Bosea vaviloviae: one gene and its partner. The protein of the gene in region 1 interacts with the protein of each later gene in a pairwise test. Links are inferred from orthologs where the notes say so. Each region holds a gene or a part of one and is shown in the gene's direction. Other genes may lie near its edges. The genes, in order: rlmB and BHK69_RS19435.

The links.
Region 2: the proteins of rlmB (region 1) and BHK69_RS19435 interact in binary tests that used the Escherichia coli proteins (3 or more experiments, as listed by UniProt). The link is inferred for Bosea vaviloviae from one-to-one orthologs.

What each region holds. Positions count from the first base shown.
Region 1 is NZ_CP017147.1:5,081,375-5,091,278, forward strand. What follows is about bases 2,311-5,262. They hold rlmB (23S rRNA (guanosine(2251)-2'-O)-methyltransferase RlmB), read left to right. Parts: upstream 2,311-3,357; coding sequence 3,358-4,167; downstream 4,168-5,262. Other genes in these bases: BHK69_RS23340 (AAA family ATPase), read right to left, coding at 2,677-3,240; BHK69_RS23350 (MFS transporter), read left to right, coding at 4,472-5,262. Also shown: BHK69_RS23320 (GmrSD restriction endonuclease domain-containing protein), read right to left, coding at 1-824; BHK69_RS23325 (toll/interleukin-1 receptor domain-containing protein), read right to left, coding at 1,122-2,123; more of BHK69_RS23350, read left to right, coding at 5,263-6,145; BHK69_RS23360 (hypothetical protein), read left to right, coding at 6,523-6,951; BHK69_RS23365 (MBL fold metallo-hydrolase), read left to right, coding at 7,210-8,079; BHK69_RS23370 (NAD kinase), read left to right, coding at 8,316-9,089; BHK69_RS23375 (MFS transporter), read right to left, coding at 9,180-9,904. UniProt on the Escherichia coli protein: Specifically methylates the ribose of guanosine 2251 in 23S rRNA.
Region 2 is NZ_CP017147.1:4,252,475-4,262,322, forward strand. The notes cover bases 1-2,896. They hold BHK69_RS19435 (NAD(P)H-hydrate dehydratase), read left to right. Parts: upstream 1-645; coding sequence 646-2,148; downstream 2,149-2,896. Other genes in these bases: BHK69_RS19430 (P-II family nitrogen regulator), read right to left, coding at 1-286; BHK69_RS19440 (PRC-barrel domain-containing protein), read right to left, coding at 2,256-2,804; BHK69_RS19445 (hypothetical protein), read left to right, coding at 2,885-2,896. In the rest of the region: more of BHK69_RS19445, read left to right, coding at 2,897-3,334; BHK69_RS19455 (hypothetical protein), read left to right, coding at 4,078-5,166; BHK69_RS19460 (FtsB family cell division protein), read left to right, coding at 5,201-5,512; pdhA (pyruvate dehydrogenase (acetyl-transferring) E1 component subunit alpha), read left to right, coding at 5,810-6,790; BHK69_RS19470 (pyruvate dehydrogenase complex E1 component subunit beta), read left to right, coding at 6,865-8,253; BHK69_RS19475 (pyruvate dehydrogenase complex dihydrolipoamide acetyltransferase), read left to right, coding at 8,268-9,608; lpdA (dihydrolipoyl dehydrogenase), read left to right, coding at 9,622-9,848. UniProt on the Escherichia coli protein: Bifunctional enzyme that catalyzes the epimerization of the S- and R-forms of NAD(P)HX and the dehydration of the S-form of NAD(P)HX at the expense of ADP, which is converted to AMP.

The sequences.
Region 1 (9,904 bases):
CCCAGGCCGACCGTCACCCGCAGCATCTGGTCGGGCGATGGCTTGAGGAAGTGGTTGTAGCCGGTCGGCTGACCTTGGTTCGCCATGGAGGCGTCCTGCGCGAAGCGCTCCAACTCGGCGCGCCCCTCGTCCCAGAACACCGACATCAGGGTCATGATGAAGTCGGCCTGGTTCAGCTTCTTGCCCTCGCCGTTGATCCTGACGAAGACCTCGGCCACGACCTCGGCGTCCACGCTCGCGTTGAGCGTCAAGGCGGTGAACGAATACTGCGGCAGGTTTAGCAGCTTTCCGATAGCCGACTTCGCTCGCCGGCTTTCCTCCGACGACAGCTCCCGCACCGCCTTGAGTTCGTCGATGAAGGTATCCGCAAAGTCGAAGACGCTGAACTCGGGGCTCCACAGCACCGAGATGTCGGGGATGTAGGCCTTGTCCTTGACGATCGACGCGTCGGTGACGTCGAAGCGTTCCTGAAGCGGATTGAAGGCGATCTTGATGCGTTCCTTCCTGAAGTTGGCACGAAGCACCTCGCGGCCCTTCACGACCGCAAACAGGGAGGTCAGGCGTTGTTGGCCGTCGACGATCGCGAGCGAGGGAGCCTTCTGATGCTCCTTCGTGCCGATCGTCTTCATCGCGCCTTCGGCGCCCGTTTCCCAAAACAACAGGTAACCGGCCGGATACCCGCGATAGAGCGAGTCGAACAGGTTCCGGACGTTCTTGTTCGGCCAGACGAAGGGACGTTGGATGTCCGGCAGCCCGATCTTTCCGAGTTCGATATCCTCGACCAGCGAGGAAAGCGGATATGCCGTCGTCGTGAAGATCGCCAAGTGCCGCCCCCTAAAAATCTGCCCCAACTACTAGGGGTTGCAATCGAGAACTGTCGATAGCGGGCCGGCGTGTGACGCAACGTTATGAACAGTGGCTTCGTCGCCCCTCGACATTCTGTCGAACCAGGCGCGGTCAGCGACATCGGAGCGCGGGAAGCCGCCGAGTAGTTGGCCCCCTGCGGAATGGAATGCTTGGCCCAATCCTCTGGACAGCGAAACCGCCTAGATCGAGACGGCGGCGGAGATACCTGGGACAGAATGGGCTAGCGCTGCTGACGTCGAAGCGAGTCCCAAACCTTATTTCGACCTGAAAGCCCTCGTGAACCGCTCCCAGAGGTAATCGGCGGCCTGCTCCGGCGTGAGCTTCTTCATGTCCGTGCGTCTCTCGAAATCCGTATGACCCATCGACATCGTCGCCGACAACGAAAGCTCCCCGCTTAAGGAAGGAGCCAGAATCTCATTGCAAGCGTCGCCGCTGGTCCTGCCTTCGGCGAAACAAATGTTGTTTTCGCCCATCATGCCGCCGAGCCAAACCCGGCATTGGCCCTTGGTACCGCCATCAAGGTAGAGTTCGGCGCGGAAGTCCGTTGCCGTGGCATCCGTAACATCGAAGTCGAGTCGACCGTTCCCCTCCTCCACCACCTGGTTGAGATTGCGTTCGAACGTGGCGCGGATGCTGGCGAACGCTCGTTTCGCGAACCTGCGCCGGTCGGCGTCGGTCGGTGCGACGCCGAGGCGGGGCAGCAATGGCCGGGGCGCCCTTGTCGGCGCGATTTCCGGACCGGGAAAATGCTTGTGCTCTGAGGCGGATGCCGCCCCCGGGAAGCTCGGGCGCTGCGATGGCTTGGCCCTCGTCCTGTTGACGCCTGACAGGATCGCTTGCCTTGACGCATCCTCGTCCATGCCGACGATGCGAACCTGGACGATCGCCTTCAGCAGACCCTGCGGCTCGCATGCGCGCACCATGATCGGAAGCAGCTTCCGCTCCAATCCCTGCGGGTCGCGAGCGAATGCGCTCGCCCATTCCGGCGCCGCCATCTCGGATTTGAGATAATCCGGCGACAGGACCATTACCGTTCGCTCGGCGGTTTCGGATGCCTTTTGCATCGCAAGGACGAAATTGCTGCCGGGACGGAAGTCCCATGCCTGAACGACGGTGGAGAAGCCCGCCTCTTCAAGAATGTAGGCGATCCACTCGGCCCATTCCCTATCGACACCCGTGTAACTGATGAAGAAGTCGGTCATGTCGAGTCCTTGGGCCTTCAAGTCCCCGCCGTGACGGGCATCGAAGCGTTCCATTCCGTGAGTCGCGTCCTGGCAATCGCATCGGAACGGCGGGATGAGTCGCGGGACTCGTTGTATGCCCGTTGTATCGCTCGATTTCGGCTATTCCGAAAATCGCTCAAGCGATCGACCGTAAATATCTGCGATGTAATAGAAAAAGGAGTGGAGCGGGTGGAGGGAATCGAACCCTCGTATTCAGCTTGGAAGGCTGCTGCTCTACCATTGAGCTACACCCGCATCGCCAGACCGAAATCGGCGATGAATGAGGCGATGTCAAGATGCCGGGGCGCGGTGTTGGAAACCGGCCGGCTTCCGACGACCAAAAGCGCGCCGAGACCGCTTCGTCTTGCCGCTGTCGGGCAGGAAAGAGATGGTGGGGGAAGCAGGACTCGAACCTGCGAAGGCATAGCCAGCGGATTTACAGTCCGCCCCCTTTGCCGCTCGGGACATTCCCCCGCCCGCGCCTGTTGCGGTTGAACCGCAGGCGACCGCCTGTGTCACTTGCGTGACGGGCGACAGGCGCGGCCGGACTTATGGTGACCGGGCTCCGGCGTGTCAACCCTCAGTCTCACACCGAATGTCGCATTGCACCGATCCGTGCGGCGACCACGTCCGCGCGCGCCTCGACGCTCCCCAAGGGAAGCACCGTCAGCGCATAGCCATGCTCGCGATAGACCGCGAGCATGGCGTCATGGGTGCGCCGCGCCTCGTCGAAATCCTGCCGGCGCTCGGCGTCGTTCTCGAAGATGTCGCGCCAGGGCGGCGCGATGAAGACCTCGGTGGCATAGCGGAACTGCTCGAGCGCCCGGACAAGATGCGCCGGCACCGGCAATCCGCATAATCGCAGATAGCCCGCGATATCGGGAATGCCACGGTCGAAGACGACGCTGCCGCCGCGATTCTGCGCCGCCTGATAAGCCTGCATGTCGAAGGCGAGCATCAATTCGGCGAAGAGCTCGCGATGAGCCCAAGGCAGGCCGGCGCCATCGATCGCGATCTGGTCGCGGATGATCGCGCGCCCAGCTTCAGGCGAGATCGCGATCCCGCGGGCCGCCAGCGCCGCAAGCAGCGTCGTCTTGCCGGATCCCGGCCCGCCGGTGACGATGATCAGGCGCTCGCTTGCATCCGTCATCGATAATATCTCCTTCTTGCATTGTATCTCGTCTGGATCGCGCCGCCGTGGCTCCTCGGCACTGGTCAAGCGGCGCGTGTCATGGCACGGCACAGATCCGCCCCCTGGAGACCGATGATGCCTGCGCCGTTCCGCCCCAAGCCGGGAAGACCCGCTGGCCACCATGCCGGCGGCCGCCGGCCGCACCATTCCGACGGCCCGCCGCCGCATCGCCCCGGCGATATCGACGAGGCCGTGCTCTACGGCGTCCATCCCGTCATCGAGGCCTTGCGCAATCCCAAGCGCCGCCATCGCCGCCTGCTCGCCACCGAGAACGCGCTGAAGCGCTTGACCGAGGAGATCGGCGAGTTGCCGCTGCAGGCCGAGCTCGTCCGCCCGTCCGAGATCGACCGGCTGCTGACGCCCGATTCGGTGCATCAGGGGCTTTATCTGGTCTGCGATCCCCTGCCCTCGCCCGATCTCGACAGCCTGCCCGACGATGCTGTCGTCCTGGCGCTCGACCAGATCACCGACCCGCACAATGTCGGTGCGATCCTGCGCTCGGCCGCCGCCTTCGCGGCAGCGGCGGTGATCGTCACCATCCGCCATTCCCCGGCCGCGACCGGCGTGCTGGCGAAATCGGCCTCGGGCGCGCTCGAGCATGTGCCGCTGATCGCCGTGCGCAATCTCGGCGACGCGCTCGACGAACTCGGCAAGCGCGGCTTCCTGCGCATCGGTTTTGATTCGGATGGCGAGGTCGCCTTCGACGATGTCGAGCTCCGTCGCCCGCTCGTCATGGTGATGGGCGCAGAGGGCAAGGGCCTGCGCCAGCGCAGCCGCGATCTCTGCGATCATGTGGCGCGGCTCGAAGTGCCGGGCACGATCACCAGCCTCAACGTCTCGAACGCGACCGCGATTGCGCTCTACGCCGCCAGCCGGCGGCGCTGAGGCGGTCCCAGCTCGACCGGCACGCTATCGGCCGGGAACCGCCGGCAGCAGCACGCCCGTCCCCGCATGCTCGTGCCGATGGCCGACCAGAGCTCTCAGCCAAAGGTCGTAAGCCTAAAGATGCAAGACCATCTGCCTGATTGCACTGCGTAATTCGTGCGCGCATTGCTTCGGTCAGACCGGAAATGGGGCGCCTATGGCCTCGGTCCGGCGACATGGGGCTACGCTTCGCAAGAAAACGAGCCGCGTGCAATCGGGCAGTCCGGATTTTCCGACTGTCGGGCAATGAGCAGGGGAGAACGCCATGAGCATGGCAGCAAATGCAGGGGCCGCGGCGGCGCCGCGCCCGATGACCAAGGAAGAGAAGCGCGTCATTCTCGCCTCGTCTCTGGGCACCGTTTTCGAGTGGTACGATTTTTATCTCTACGGCTCGCTCGCCGTCATGATCGGCGCGCACTTCTTCTCAGCCTTCGATCCCAACACCCGCGCCATCTTCGCGCTGCTCGCCTTTGCCGCCGGCTTCCTGGTCCGCCCCTTCGGCGCGATCTTCTTCGGCCGCCTGGGTGACCTCGTCGGCCGCAAATACACCTTCCTGATCACCATCGTGATCATGGGCGCCTCGACCTTCCTGGTCGGCCTGCTGCCCGGCTACAACACCATCGGCTGGGCGGCTCCGGTCATCCTGATCGCACTGCGCATGCTGCAGGGCCTGGCTCTGGGCGGCGAGTATGGCGGTGCGGCGGTCTATGTCGCCGAGCACGCACCTCCGGGCCGTCGCGGCTTCTACACCTCGTGGATCCAGACCACCGCGACGCTTGGCCTGCTGCTCTCGCTGATCGTCATCCTGGGCATCCGCGTCAACATGGGCGAGGCCGACTTCGCCGCCTGGGGCTGGCGCATTCCGTTCCTGGCCTCGATCTTCCTGCTCGCCATCTCGGTCTGGATTCGTCTCCAGATGCAGGAATCCCCGGCCTTCAAGAAGATGAAGGAAGAGGGCACCGGCTCGAAGGCGCCGCTGACTGAAGCCTTCGGCACCTGGAAGAACGCCCGCATCGCCATCCTGGCGCTGTTTGGCCTCACCGCCGGCCAGGCCGTCGTCTGGTACACTGGCCAGTTCTACGCCCTGTTCTTCATCCAGAGCATCCTCAAGGTCGATCTTTACACCGCCAACGTGCTGATCGCCTGGTCGCTCATCCTCGGCACCGGCGGCTTCATCGTTTTCGGTTCGCTGTCGGACAAGGTCGGCCGCAAGCCGATCATCCTCGCCGGCTGCATGATCGCCGCCCTGACCTATTTCCCGCTCTTCACCGCCCTGACCAAGGCCGCCAATCCCGGCCTCGCTGCGGCGCATGAGAACGTCAAGGTCCAGGTCGTGGCCGATCCCGCAACCTGCGGTTCAGTCTTCGATCCTGTCGGCGTGCGCACCTTCACCGCGCCTTGCGATGTCGCCCGCCGCACGCTGGCCACGCAGGCCATCGTCTACACCCAGGCGCCCGCCCCCGTCGGCACGCCCGCGAAGGTCACCGTCAACGGCAAGGACGTCGTGATCGACGCCACCTTCGCCGCCAGCATCGCCAGGGAAGCGGTCGCAGCCGGCTATCCCGCCCCCGGCGACGCCCGCATCGTTAAGGTCGGCTTCATGAACGCACTGTTCACGACGCAGTCGCTGACGATCATCGGCATCCTGACGATCCTCGTCATCTACGTGACAATGGTCTACGGCCCGATCGCGGCCGCGCTGGTCGAACTCTTCCCGACCCGCATCCGCTACACCGGCATGTCGCTGCCCTACCATATCGGCAATGGCTGGTTCGGCGGCCTGCTGCCCGCGACCTCGTTTGCGATGGTCGCCGGAACCGGCGACATCTATTACGGCCTCTGGTACCCGATCGTGATCGCGATGATGACCTTCGTCATCGGCATGCTCTTCGTGCCCGAGACCAAGGATCGCGACATCATGACCTATGAGAACAAGTGATCCGCGAGAGCACGTGATCTGATCGCTTGCGCTTGACCGAGCCCCGCCTTTCGAGGCGGGGCTTTTTGCTGGCGTATTTCATGGCCTGCCGCAGGGCGCTTTGCTCCGGCCTTCGACCGATTTCGAACTTGCCGTCGGCCCGGCGGACTGGTAACCGCAGGACCGGTCGCGGCGAGCCGGTTTAGCTCAGCGGTAGAGCAGCGGTTTTGTAAACCGAAGGTCGGGGGTTCAATCCCCTCAACCGGCACCAGTCACGATCGAGCCTCGATGCAGGCGGCCTGCGTTTTGCTGGTGACGATGCCGAGTGACGACGTCGGGAGCCGAAGCAAGGCTGCTGCCGGCGGCACGCATCGCAAGGAACTGCCTGGACGAGGATGATGGACACTCGACCGGAACATTTGCTGGCGCTGGCCGAACGCTGCGAGGAGGCGAGCAAGCCCGACCGCATGCTCGACGCCGAGATCTACGAGGCGCTGGGTTACACCGTCCGGCGCAAGCCCACCAATCTGGTCAGCCGGCGCGCGCCTGCGGGCGGCATCTACCAGCAGGGCTCGCTGTGGAAAACGCTGGGCACCGTCTCCGGCGACATCGAGGTCGCCGTCGGGCTGTTGCGTCAGAAGGCTCCGGAATGGGGCTGGAGCCTGCAATGCATGACCGGCGAGAACACTGCGGCCTTCCAGGCTCTGGTCGCCGAATGCACCGGCAACGGCGTGATCGGGTCACTGGCGCTGTGCGCGGCGATGCTGCGCGCCTTCGCGCGGCAGGACGACCACACGCCCCGGCAGCGCCCCGCCTCGAGGCCCTGAACGCAAGCCCGCTGCATCTTCGGGCAAGGCTGCGTTCACGGAAACTTGACCCTGCGCCACCACGGCGCTGTTGAACCTGCCACGCCGGCCTTTAGGGTCCAGCGAGGCTGAACCGAGCCAAGCCAAGGGGGAAAAATATCCATGATGAAATTCGAGCCATCGCGCCGTGCCGTTCTCGCCAGCGCAGGCGCCCTCGCTGCCGCCACGACTTTCGACCTACCCGCCGGCCCCCGTCCGGCCCAAGCGCAAGGAGCCCCCGTGAACCAGGCCCCCGGATTCTATCGTTACAAGATCGGCGACGTCACGCTGACCGCCATCAATGACGGCTTCGGCAAGCGGCCGCTCGAAGGCTTCGTCAAGAACGCCGAACTCGCAGACGTCAAGAAGGCGATGGAGCAGGCCTTCCTGCCAGCCGACGCACTGAACATCACCTTCACCACGCTCGCCATCGAGAGCGCCGGCAAGCTGACCCTGATCGACACCGGCAACGGCGATTCCGGCGCACCGACATCGGGCACCTGGATGGCCAATTTCAAGGCTGCCGGCTTCGATCCCAAGAACGTCTCGACCGTGGTCTTCAGCCATTTCCACGGCGACCACATCAACGGCTTCCGCCTGAAGGACGGCAGCACCGTCTTCCCGAATGCCGAGGTGATGGTGCCGGCCGCCGAATGGGCCTTCTGGATGGACGACGCCAAGATGAGCGCCGCGCCGGAAGGCATGAAGGGCGCCTTCGCCGGCGTCCGCCGCGTCTTTTCGCCCATCGCCAAGGATGTGAAGCAGTTCGAGGGCGGCAAGGAGATCCTGCCGGGCCTGACCGCGATCGCCGCGCCTGGCCACACGCCGGGACACACCACCTTCGCGCTTAGCTCCGGCGCGGGCAAGCTGATGATCATGTCCGACACCACCAACCACCCGGCGCTGTTCGTGCGCAACCCGGATTGGTCGGCCGTGTTCGACATGGACGGGCCGCAGGCCGCAGCGACGCGCCGCAAGCTGCTCGACATGGTCTCGGCTGACAAGATGCAGGTCGCGTTCTACCACGCCCCCTTCCCGGCTACGGGCTACATCGCCAAGGCCGGCAACGGCTTCGAGATGGTGCCGGTGCAGTGGAGCACGGCGATCTGACGGGCGCTTTCCTGCCGATCATCCGAAAGGCCGGGACCAAGAGCGTTTTCGAGCGAAGTGGGCACCGGTTCGCGTGAAGAAAACGCGTCAAACAAAGAGCTAGAGCTGTTGAACGATCCAACTGGATCGGAAACGGCTCTAGCCCCGGTCTTTTTTGTCGACGCGGTCTCGCGGGCCTCGCTCCGGCCATGCTAAGCACGGCACGGCTCCCATGCGGAGTGCCGTCAGGACATGCGATGACCGCACGTTTCACCGCCATCTCCTTCATCGCCAGCGAGACGCCGGAGGCGGAAGCCGCCTTGCTCAAGCTCGCCGACCGCTATGGCAACGCCGATCCCGCGACGGCCGACGTCATCGTCGCGCTCGGCGGCGACGGGCTGATGCTGCAGACGCTGCATCGCTTCCTCGGCACCGGCAAGCCGATCTACGGCATGAATCGCGGTTCTGTCGGCTTCCTGATGAACGAGTTCCGGGAACGAGGGTTGAGCAAGAAACTGGAGGCCGCGCAGCGCAGCGTCGTCCACCCGCTCTCGATGCGCGCCGTCGACCAGAACGGCGATGTGGTCCAGGCCAAGGCGATCAACGAGGTCTCGCTGCTGCGCCGCTCCTACCAGGCGGCGAAGCTGCGCCTCTCGGTCGATGGCCAGGTCCGGCTGAGCGAGCTCGTCGCCGACGGCGTGCTGCTGGCGACGCCGGCGGGATCGACCGCCTACAACCTCTCGGCCAACGGCCCGATCCTGCCGCTCGATGCGCCGCTGCTCGCCTTGACCCCGATCTCGGCCTTCCGGCCCAGGCGCTGGCGCGGCGCGCTTTTGCCCGACCATGCCAAGGTCACGATCGAGGTGCTGGAGGCAGCCAAGCGGCCGGTCAGTGCCGTCGCCGACCATACCCAGATCGAGAACGTCGTCCTGGTCGAGATCGAGATCGACCGCAGCGTCGACCTCGTCATGCTGCACGACCCCGGCCACAGCCTGGACGAGCGAATCCTGCGGGAGCAGTTCGGGTATTGAAGGGCGCCCCAGCGGGTCGGTTCATGCGACGACGGCGCCGCCCCATCCGTTGACCCGCCGAACGCGCCATATCGCGAATGAGGAGCGGCCTCAGGCCTGCGAGGTGCACAGACGCTCTTCGGTCGTTTCCGCCAGCTCGGCAACCTGCTTCGTCCCACGCCCAAGGAAGACGAAGACGACGATAGCCGTGACGACGGTGACGGCGCAGAGCATCAGGAGGAGCGTGGCGAAGGCGGCGCCGTAGCCCTGAAGCAACATCGCATGACCAATCTGCGGCAAGGCGGCCGTTGCGCCCGCCAGATCGCCGGTGACGAGGCGTTGCGCGGCCGGGCCAGTATTCGCAGCCGCACCGCCCGCCGCCAGATGTCCCGCTGTCAGGGCCGAGAGCACGGCGCTGACCACGGCGAGCGCCACGCCCTCGCCAGCGACGCGGGTGGTGCTGAAGATGCCGGTCGCCATGCCCGCGCGCTCCTTGGGCACGACGCTGACGGCAAGCCCGTCCATCAGCCCCCAGGGCAGGCTGATGCCGATGCCGATCAGTGCCATCGGCAGGACGACGCCCATGGCCTCGCCACCGACCGACATCCGGCTCAGCCAGAACAGGCCGAGAGCCGCGATCAGAAGCCCGACGCCGCAGATCGTCGCCGGCGAGAACCAGCGCGTCAGCAGGCCAGCTGCAATCGGAAGCACGAGCAGCGGCGCCGACAAGGCGATCATCAGGCGGCCAGCGGCGATCTCGCTCAGGCCCTCGATGCCGATGAAACGCACCGGCAGCAGGATCAACAACACCACGAAGGCATAGGCAGGCGCTGCCG
Region 2 (9,848 bases), 830 kb from region 1 along the record:
CCGTCGATACAAAAATCTTGCCATCGCCGATGCGGCCCGTCTGGGCCGCCTTCTTGATGGCTTCGATGGCGGCCTCGACCATCTCGTCGGCGAGCACGATCTCGATCTTCACCTTGGGGAGAAAATCGACGACGTATTCGGCGCCGCGATAGAGCTCGGTATGGCCCTTCTGGCGCCCGAAGCCCTTGGCCTCCAAAACGGTGATGCCCTGCAGGCCGACCTCCTGAAGCGCCTCTTTCACCTCGTCCAATTTGAACGGCTTGATGATCGCCTCGATCTTCTTCATGCGCCGACCGGCCTCCCTCGCGCGTGATCAGACCTGGACTTCCCTCCAGGCTTGCGAACCGCCTGCTCGCCGCCGAGAACAGCAAAGGTTCCGTCAGTCACGGCCCCAGCGTCTCGTCAGGCGAGCGAAACACCCGCTCTTCTTGCTCATAGCATCGGCGTATGCCCCCCGCCACGTGGAAGAAAGCCTCCCGACGCCTGATGATAGGGCAAAAAATAGCACATAAATTGATCATTTGCTTAATTTAAGAGCAATCACCTTTGCGCCACTCCGTGCTTGCCGGAGATGAGCGGCTTCTGGATGATGGCTTCGTGGATAGAGCTGACAAAACCGGGCTGGCGCTGCTGAACGTGGCCGATATGGCTGCGGCCGATCGCGCAACGATCGCGGCCGGCACGCCGGGTCTCGCGCTGATGGAGCGGGCAGGGCGGGCGGTCGCCGATGCGGTCAGCCGGCGCGCTCGTCCCGGCGACGGCGTGCTTGTTCTCTGCGGCCCGGGAAACAATGGCGGCGACGGCTTCGTCGCGGCGCGCCTGCTGCGCGAGCGCGGCTTTGGCGTCACCGTCGCGCTGGCCGGCGAACGCTCGGCCCTGACGGGCGATGCCGCTGCCATGGCCGCGCGCTGGACCGGGGCGATCGCGCCGATCGCGACCGTCGTGCCGCACGATCACGCCTTGATCGTCGACGCGCTTTATGGCGCAGGGCTCAACCGGCCCCTGGTCGGAGATATTGCCGGGCTCGTCTCAGCAACCAATACGGCGGACAGGCCGGTGATCGCTGTCGATGTGCCCAGCGGGCTGTCGGGCGATAGCGGCCGGGCCGAGGGGGCAGTCGTGCAGGCCGACGAGACCGTGACCTTCTTTCGGCTGAAGCCCGGCCATCTGCTCGAGCCCGGGCGTGGGCTGTGCGGGGTCGTCACGCTCGCTCAGATCGGCCTGAGTGCGGAGACCGTCTTCGGCGCGGGCGGATTGCGGCCTGCCATGTTCCGCAACGGCCCCGCCTTGTGGCGCGAACTCTGGCCGAGGCATCGACGCGATACCCATAAATACCGCCGCGGCGCCGTTCTCGTCGTGGCTGGTGGGCTCGCAGGCGTCGGCGCGCCACGGCTCGGCGCGCGGGCGGCGCTGCGCATCGGCGCCGGCCTTGTCACGGTTGCTTGCCGTCCCGAAGCCCTGGCGGCTCATGCCGCGCGCGGGCCCGACGCCTTGATGCAGAGGCCGATCGCGACGGAGGCCACGCTTCAGGCCCTGCTCGACGACCAGCGTCTTGGCGCCGTCCTGATCGGGCCGGCTCTGGGGCTCGATGCCGAGGCGAGGGCTGCCGTGATGGCAGTGTTGCGCGCCGATATTCCGGCGGTGTTCGATGCCGATGCATTGACGCTGCTCGCCTCGCGGCCGGGATGGTTGCGCCAGCGCGGCAAGTCTCGCCTGCTCAAGTCTCGCCTGCTCAAGCCTTGCGTGCTGACGCCGCATGAAGGCGAGTTCGCGCGCCTGTTCGGCGATAACGAGCGAATCGTCGCGCAGGCATCAAAGCTGGAACGGGCGAGGCTGGCCGCTGCTGCCTCGGGCGCGGTCGTCGTGCTGAAGGGGCCCGATACCGTGATCGCCGATCCCGATGGCAGGACGGCGATCAACGCGACCGGCTCCTGGGCGCTGGCGACGGCAGGGTCGGGCGATGTGCTCGGCGGCCTCATCGCCGGATTGCTGGCGCAAGGCATGCTGGCTTTCGAGGCGGCCTGCGCGGCGGTCTGGCTGCACGGCAAGGCGGGCGAGGCGCTCGGTCCGGGCCTGATCGCCGACGATCTGCCGGAGGCGATCCCGCCTCTGGTCGCGCCTGCCTTGGCTGATGATAATGATGCCTGAAGGGCCTCAAGCCTTCAGGCCCACCCTCCGAGGAAGGCGGGCCTGCTCAGCTATTTCCTGATCATCAGGCAGGATAAAACCCGATGCCGGTCAGTCCCTAGGTTCGGTCAGGTACCGGCATAGGTGACGGCCGGCGCAGCATTGAGCTGATCCTTGGTCAGCTTGATCTTGCCATGGTCGGGATACATCGCCGGAGCCTTGGGCGCAGGCGGTGCCGAGGCGATGCCGCCGCCGGCTGCTCCAGAGCCCGAGCCACCGCTCGGGGCCGGTGCGGGTGTCGCCGCGACCATGGGCTGGTCACTCCAGCTTACCTGCTCAAAAGGAATGGCGACGTCCTTGGAGCCGATGCCGAGGAAACCGCCGACGCCGACGGTAATCATCTCGACCTTACCGGTCTTGTCGAACAGTACTTCCGTTACGCCCCCGACCTTCTTGTCATCGGGGCCGTAGATATTGACGCCGATCAATTTCGAGGCGCGCCACTTCCCCTGGCCGGCGAGATTCTGCTCCGGAGCCTTAGTGCTACTGTCGGACGCGGCCGGCGCGGAAGTGGAGGGCGACGGCGCGCTCGGGCTCGGAGCACTGGTCTGCGCAATGGCGGTCGCCGCGAGCATGGCGAAGCCGATGGACGTCAGAGCGATACGACGCTTGAACATGTGAGCCTCCTGTCAGTAACCGCAAGTAGCGGCACGCAGGAGCAACGCGCAGGCAGCGCATTTGTTCAGGGCGCAGGCAGATGAATTTGTTTTTCCTGGCGGAGACGCGCCTGAATTCGGCTTCTGCGCGCCGGCAACCGCGTGTTGCAGGCGCGAAATCATCCCGATGCGATTCGATTGCCCATATTTTGCCTCAATTCCGATCCGCCGAGAACGCCTATGTCATATGTGATTTGAGCCGCGCCAGCGGAGACTATGCGCTCTTGGCGAGCATCTTTGGCGAGCATCCTGTGGAGCAGATGGCCCTGCAATCTCAGTTGAGCGGGCTGCACTCCATTCGCACCCGCTGGCCGGGCTGCGCGAATGTCTGGCAGGACACTGCGGTCGGCAGGGGTGCCGGGGTCTCTGTGGCCGAGGCTGGAATGAGCTTTGGCTGGGGCGCGACTGGCCTTGGTGTGGCGAGGCGTGTTGGAACGGGCTGTGGTTTGCTCGGTTGCAGAATTTTGGTCGATGGCGTGGTTATCGGCTGAGGCTCTGTCGCCGGCACCGTTTCCACGCGAGCGATCTGAGGCTGCTGCGGCCTCTCTTCCTCTTTGGGCCTCTCTTGCACCTTGGTCTCTTGCACCTTGGGTTGCCAAGGCCGCCAGGCGCTCAATTGCGTGAAGGCCTCCATGGTCGGCTTGGTGATCGATTCCGCTGCCGGAATCGTTTGTCCCATGCATCCCGCCAGAGCCAGACTCGTCAGGCACGCCGCAGTTGCGCGGCAATTGATGGTCATCATCGTCGCCCCTTCCTGCTATATCTCCCCGCCGCTGTAGCGAGGTGTCGCCCCAATCGACGACATGCGTGTGTAAATCTGTGGAATTCGGCGTTGCGTGTCAATTTTCCCGGCTTGGCTCAGTGGATAGAAGCGCAGAAACCCTCATACCACGAGGCGTTAGCGCGGGTTCCGCGAGATTCTCAACCTTGGAAACCTGTTTCCCAGCGCCCGAGCGGGAGGCCGTTTGCGCCTTCAATCACAACGTTGCTGAAGGTGCTGGTGAGCGGGGAGGGGATCGAACCCTCGACCACATGATTAAAAGTCACGTGCTCTACCACTGAGCTACCCGCCCTCACCGGTGCGCTGACATAGGCAGGCGTCGCGCGCGGGTCAACATTGTTCGTAAGGCCGCTTCTGTGGCAGAAGCGCGCCGGAGGTTCGCGATGTTCGTTTTGCCCAGGTCCGCCGCAGCAGGAGCCGCCGGTCTCGATGCCGTTCGGGATTGATCCGACGATGGCTGCTGCGCCTGGAGCGCGACGCCAGGTCTGGCTGGCCTGGACGATGGCGTTTCTGGTTTCGGCGCTCGTGCTGGGCGGGGTGTTGTTCGGATTCGTCGTGGCGCTCGATCCGTTTGGGTTGCGGGTGCGGGCCGGCGTGCCGGCGCGGCCGCTCATGGATCTCAACCAGCGCTATATGTATCCGCAGCTCGTGCGCTCGGGTGCGTTCGATTCGGGGGTCTTCGGCACCTCGACGATGCGCTTGCTCGATCCTGCGATTCTATCGCGCTCGATCGGCGGGCGCTTCGCCAATCTCGCGATGAATGCAGCCACGCCCTGGGAGCAGGTGCAAATGGCTGACCTGTTTGCGCGCACCGTTGCTGCGCCGAAAGCCGTGATCTGGGGGCTCGACCTGACCTGGTGCGAAGGCGACGCGACCACGCCGGCCAAACGCCTGACGCCACGACCGTTTCCGCCCTGGCTCTATGATGGCGCAAGCTGGGCCGACGCACTGAGGCAGCTGAACCTGACGACGCTCGAGATCTCGGCGCGGTTGCTCGCGCACAGGCTCGGTTACCTGCCTGCGCGTATCCGTGGAGACGGCTATGAGGTCTTCACGCCACCCGAGGCCAGCTATGATCTGGCGCGGGCGCGAAGCCATCTTTATGCCGACAATCACGGTTTTGCGCCGGATTTGACGCCGCTGTCGCCGCCTGCGCCCGTCAGTGAAGCCGAGCGTCTGGGCTGGCGCTTTCCGGCCCTGGCCTGGCTCGACCAGGCCTTGTCCTCGTTTCCCGCCGAGACCTCGAAGCTGATCGTGCTGCCGCCGACGCATGTCGCCGCGCAGCCGCGCGAAGGCTCTGTCGCGGCGCAGCGCTACAGCGCTTGCAAGGCCGCCTTGCGTGGGCTCGCGGCGCGCCAGGGCGCGACCATCGTCGATTATGCGCATGGCTCGGCAGTGACTGAGGTCGACGAGAATTACTGGGACCCCTTGCATTTCAGGCTGCCGATCGCTCGGCGCGTCGAGGCCGATCTGGCAGCCGTCTCGCATGGCGAGGCTCCTGCGCCCGATGGCGTCGCCCGGCTCGTGCGGCCTTCGCGTTAACCCGCCGGAAACCAACCCGGCCTAGCCTGCCGGAATGGTTATTCGTCGCGGTGTCAGATCCGTCCTCGTCACGCTCGCGCTCTACCTCGTCTCGGGCGCGGTGGTGAGCTATTTCCTGTTCCACGCCCAGCATGGCACGCGTGGGCTGGAAGCGCGCGACACCTTGCAGGGAACGTTGCGCGAGATGGAGACCGAGCTCGCCGCCCTGACCGTCGAGCGCAAGAGCTGGGAACAGCGCCTGTCGCTGGTGCGTGACGAGGCGGTCGATCGCGACCTGCTCGAAGAGATGGCGCGCAACACGCTTGGTCGCATTCACAAGAATGACGTCATCCTGATGGGGCGTTGAGCGCCGCGGATGCCGGCAAATAGTCCCCGGCACACCGATTAACTGGATTCCAGTTAATTATGGAAAGTGCTGCAATTACAATGGTTTAACAAATGCTGCAGTGCGAGATGGCTCTCTCGCCAAGGGTTTTGCGATCCTCTACAACCAAGGTCGAATGACCCTGGAGGACCGCTGATGGCCGTTGCCGCGCGTAAGACAAAAGCTCCCGCTCAATCCAAGGCCGCCGCGAAGACGGCGACCAAGACGGGCTCCGCCAAGACTGGAGCCGACAAGGGGGCGTCCAAGGCGCTCAGCAACATGCCGACCTTCGACAAGGCAGAGGAGCTTCACGCCTATCGCGAGATGCTGCTGATCCGCCGCTTCGAGGAAAAGGCCGGCCAGATGTACGGCATGGGCCTGATCGGCGGCTTCTGCCACCTCTATATCGGGCAGGAAGCCGTCGTCATCGGCATGCAGATGGCCTCCAAGGATGGCGATCAGGTCATCACCGGCTATCGCGACCACGGCCATATGCTGGCATGCGGCATGGAATCGCGCGGCGTGATGGCGGAGTTGACCGGGCGCCAGGGCGGCTATTCCCGCGGCAAGGGCGGCTCGATGCATATGTTCTCCCGCGAGAAGAACTTTTATGGCGGGCACGGCATCGTCGGCGCGCAGGTCTCGCTCGGCACCGGCCTGGGATTCGCCAACTGGTATCGCAATGACGGGCGGGTCTCGTTCGCCTATTTCGGTGACGGTGCGGCCAATCAGGGCCAGGTCTATGAGAGCTTCAACATGGCCCAGCTCTGGAAGCTGCCGGTCGTGTATGTGATCGAGAACAACCGTTACGCCATGGGCACCTCGGTCAGCCGCGCCTCGGCGCAGACCGATTTCTCGCGGCGCGGCCTCTCCTTCGGCATCCCCGGCGAGCAGGTCGACGGCATGGATGTGCGCGCCGTGCGCGCCGCCGCCGAGCGCGCCATCGAGCACGCCCGCTCCGGCCAGGGGCCCTATATCCTGGAAATGCAGACCTATCGCTATCGCGGTCATTCGATGTCCGACCCGGCGAAGTACCGCTCCAAGGACGAGGTCCAGCGCATGCGCGAGGAGCACGATCCGATCGAGCAGGTGAGGGGCCGTCTGACCCGCGACTTCAAGGTGAGCGAGGACGAGCTCAAGGCGATCGACGCCAAAGTCCGCGAGATCGTCAACGACGCGGCGGAATTCGCGACGCACGATCCCGAGCCCGATGTCTCTGAGCTCTGGACCGACATCACGCTGGAGACGGCGCGCGCCTGAGCGGCGCGCCCGCTTCCGCAGGCCTTGCGGCCTTAATCCCAATCCCCGCGTCTTTCAGAAATCCGGGTGCGTTCATGCCGATCGACATTCTCATGCCTGCTCTTTCGCCGACGATGGAGCAGGGCAAGCTCTCCAAATGGCTGAAAGCCGAAGGCGATACGGTCAAGGCCGGCGACATTATCGCCGAGATCGAGACCGACAAGGCGACCATGGAGGTCGAGGCCGTCGATGAAGGCATCCTGGCCAAGATCCTGATCGCCGACGGCACCGACAATGTCGCGGTCAACACGCCGATCGGCGTGATTGCGGCCGAGGGCGAGGATGTCAGCGCGGCGAGCAAGCCGGCAGCCGCCAAGCCGGCTGAGAAGCCGGCCGAGCCGGAAGCCAAGGCCGAGCCCACGCCAGCAGCCTCCGCGCCGCCAAGCGTCCCGGCTCAGGCGAAGTCCTATGACGCGTCCTCCGAATTTCCGGCAGGCGCCGAGGTCGCGACCATCACGGTGCGCGAAGCCTTGCGCGACGCCATGGCCGAGGAAATGCGCCGCGACGGTGATGTCTTCGTCATGGGCGAGGAGGTCGCGGAATATCAGGGCGCTTACAAGGTCACCCAGGGGCTGCTGCAGGAATTCGGCGCCAAGCGCGTCATCGATACGCCGATCACCGAGCACGGCTTCGCCGGTATCGGCGTTGGCGCGGCGCTGACCGGCCTGAAGCCGATCGTCGAGTTCATGACCTTCAACTTCGCCATGCAGGCGATCGACCATATCATCAACTCCGCCGCCAAGACGCTCTACATGTCGGGCGGCCAGATGGGTTGTCCGATCGTCTTCCGCGGCCCCAACGGCGCTGCGGCGCGCGTCGGCGCGCAGCACAGCCACGACTACGCCGCCTGGTATTCCAATGTGCCGGGCCTGAAGGTCGTCGTTCCCTACAGCGCCTCGGATGCCAAGGGCCTGCTCAAGAGCGCCATTCGCGATCCGAACCCGGTCATCTTCCTCGAGAACGAGATCCTCTACGGCCGGACCTTCGAGGTTCCCAAGAGCGATGATTTCCTGGTCCCCATCGGCAAGGCCAAGATCGTGCGTCCGGGCACGGACGTCACGATCGTCTCCTTCGGCATAGGCATGACCTACGCGCTGGGTGCGGCCGAAGCGCTCGCCAAGGAGGGCATCGAGGCCGAAGTCATCGATCTGCGCACGATCCGGCCGATGGACATCGAGACGGTCATCGCCTCCGTGCAGAAGACCAATCGCTGCGTCGCGGTCGAGGAGGGGTTCCCGCAGTCGGGCGTCACCGCCGAGATCGGCATGCGCATCATGGAGGCGGCGTTCGACTATCTCGACGCGCCGGTCGCCCGCGTCACCGGCAAGGACGTGCCGATGCCTTACGCGGCGAACCTCGAGAAGCTCGCCTTGCCGAATATCGGCGAGGTCGTCGCTGCGGCCAAAGCCGTTTGCTACCGCTGAGAAGGGGCTGACCGATGCCAACCAACATCCTGATGCCCGCGCTCTCTCCCACCATGGAGAAGGGCAATCTCGCCAAATGGCTGAAGAAGGAAGGCGACACGATCAAGTCCGGCGACATCATCGCCGAGATCGAGACCGACAAGGCGACCATGGAGGTCGAGGCCGTCGATGAAGGCATCCTGGCCAAGATCCTGGTGCCGGACGGCACGGCCGATGTCGCCGTTAACGAGATCATCGGCGTGATCGCTGCCGAGGGAGAGGATGTGAAGGCGGCTGCCGCTCCGGCCAAGGCCGAGGCTCCCAAGGCCGAGGCTGCGCCCAAGGCGGCGGCGCCCGCCCCAGCCGTCGCGAGCGAGGCTCCCAAGGCTGAAGCTGCTCCCAAGGCTGCCGCTCCTGTGGCCTCGGCCAGCGGCGAGCGCGCCTTCGCCTCGCCGCTCGCCAAGCGTCTGGCCAAGGAAGCGGGCCTCGACCTCGGAAAGATTCAGGGCTCGGGCCCGCATGGCCGCATCGTCGAGAAGGACATCGAGGCTGCGAAGGCCGGCGGAGCCGCCAAGGCCGCGCCGTCCGCTGCTCCCGCGGCCGCGCCCAAGCCGGCTGCAGCGCCGCTCGCCGCCGGCATGTCCGACGAGGCGGTCAAGAAGCTGTTCGCGCCGGGTTCCTACGAGGAAGTGCCGCATGACGGCATGCGCAAGACGATTGCGCGCCGCCTGCTCGAATCCAAGCAGACGATCCCGCATTTCTATCTGACGATCGATTGCGAGCTCGACGCGCTGCTCAAGCTGCGTGCGGAACTCAATGCCGCCGCGCCCGAGAAGGACGGCAAGCCGGCCTACAAGCTCTCGGTCAACGACCTCGTGATCAAGGCATTGGCGCTTTCGCTGCGCGCGGTGCCAGAGGCTAATGTGAGCTGGACCGAGAACACCATGCTCAAGCACAAGCATGCCGATGTCGGCGTCGCGGTCTCGATCCCGGGCGGTCTGATCACGCCGGTGATCAGGGACGCCTGCCACAAGACGCTCTCGCAGATCTCCAACGAGATGAAAGACCTGGCAGCCCGCGCCAAGAACCGCAAGCTGAAGCCCGAGGAGTATCAGGGCGGCACCACGGCGGTCTCGAACCTCGGCATGTTCGGCGTCAAGGACTTCGCCGCGATCGTCAATCCGCCGCATGCGACGATCCTGGCGGTCGGCGCCGGCGAGCAGCGCGCTGTCGTCAAGGGCGGACAGCTCGCGGTCGCGACCGTGATGTCGGTGACGCTCTCGACCGACCACCGCGCCGTCGATGGCGCGCTCGGGGCCGAACTGATGCAGGCGTTCAAGGGCTATATCGAGAAGCCCATGGCGATGCTGGTTTGATGGGAGCCTGACCATGGCTGACTACGACGTCATCATCATCGGCTCCGGCCCCGGCGGCTATGTCGCCGCCATCCGTGCGGCGCAGCTCGGCTTCAAGACGGCGATCGTCGAGCGCGAGCATCTTGCCGGTATCTGCTCGAACTGGGGCTGCATCCCGACCAAGGCGCTGCTGCGCTCAGCCGAGATCCTGCATTACGGCCAGCACGCCAAGGATTACGGGCTGAAGCTGGAAGGCACGTT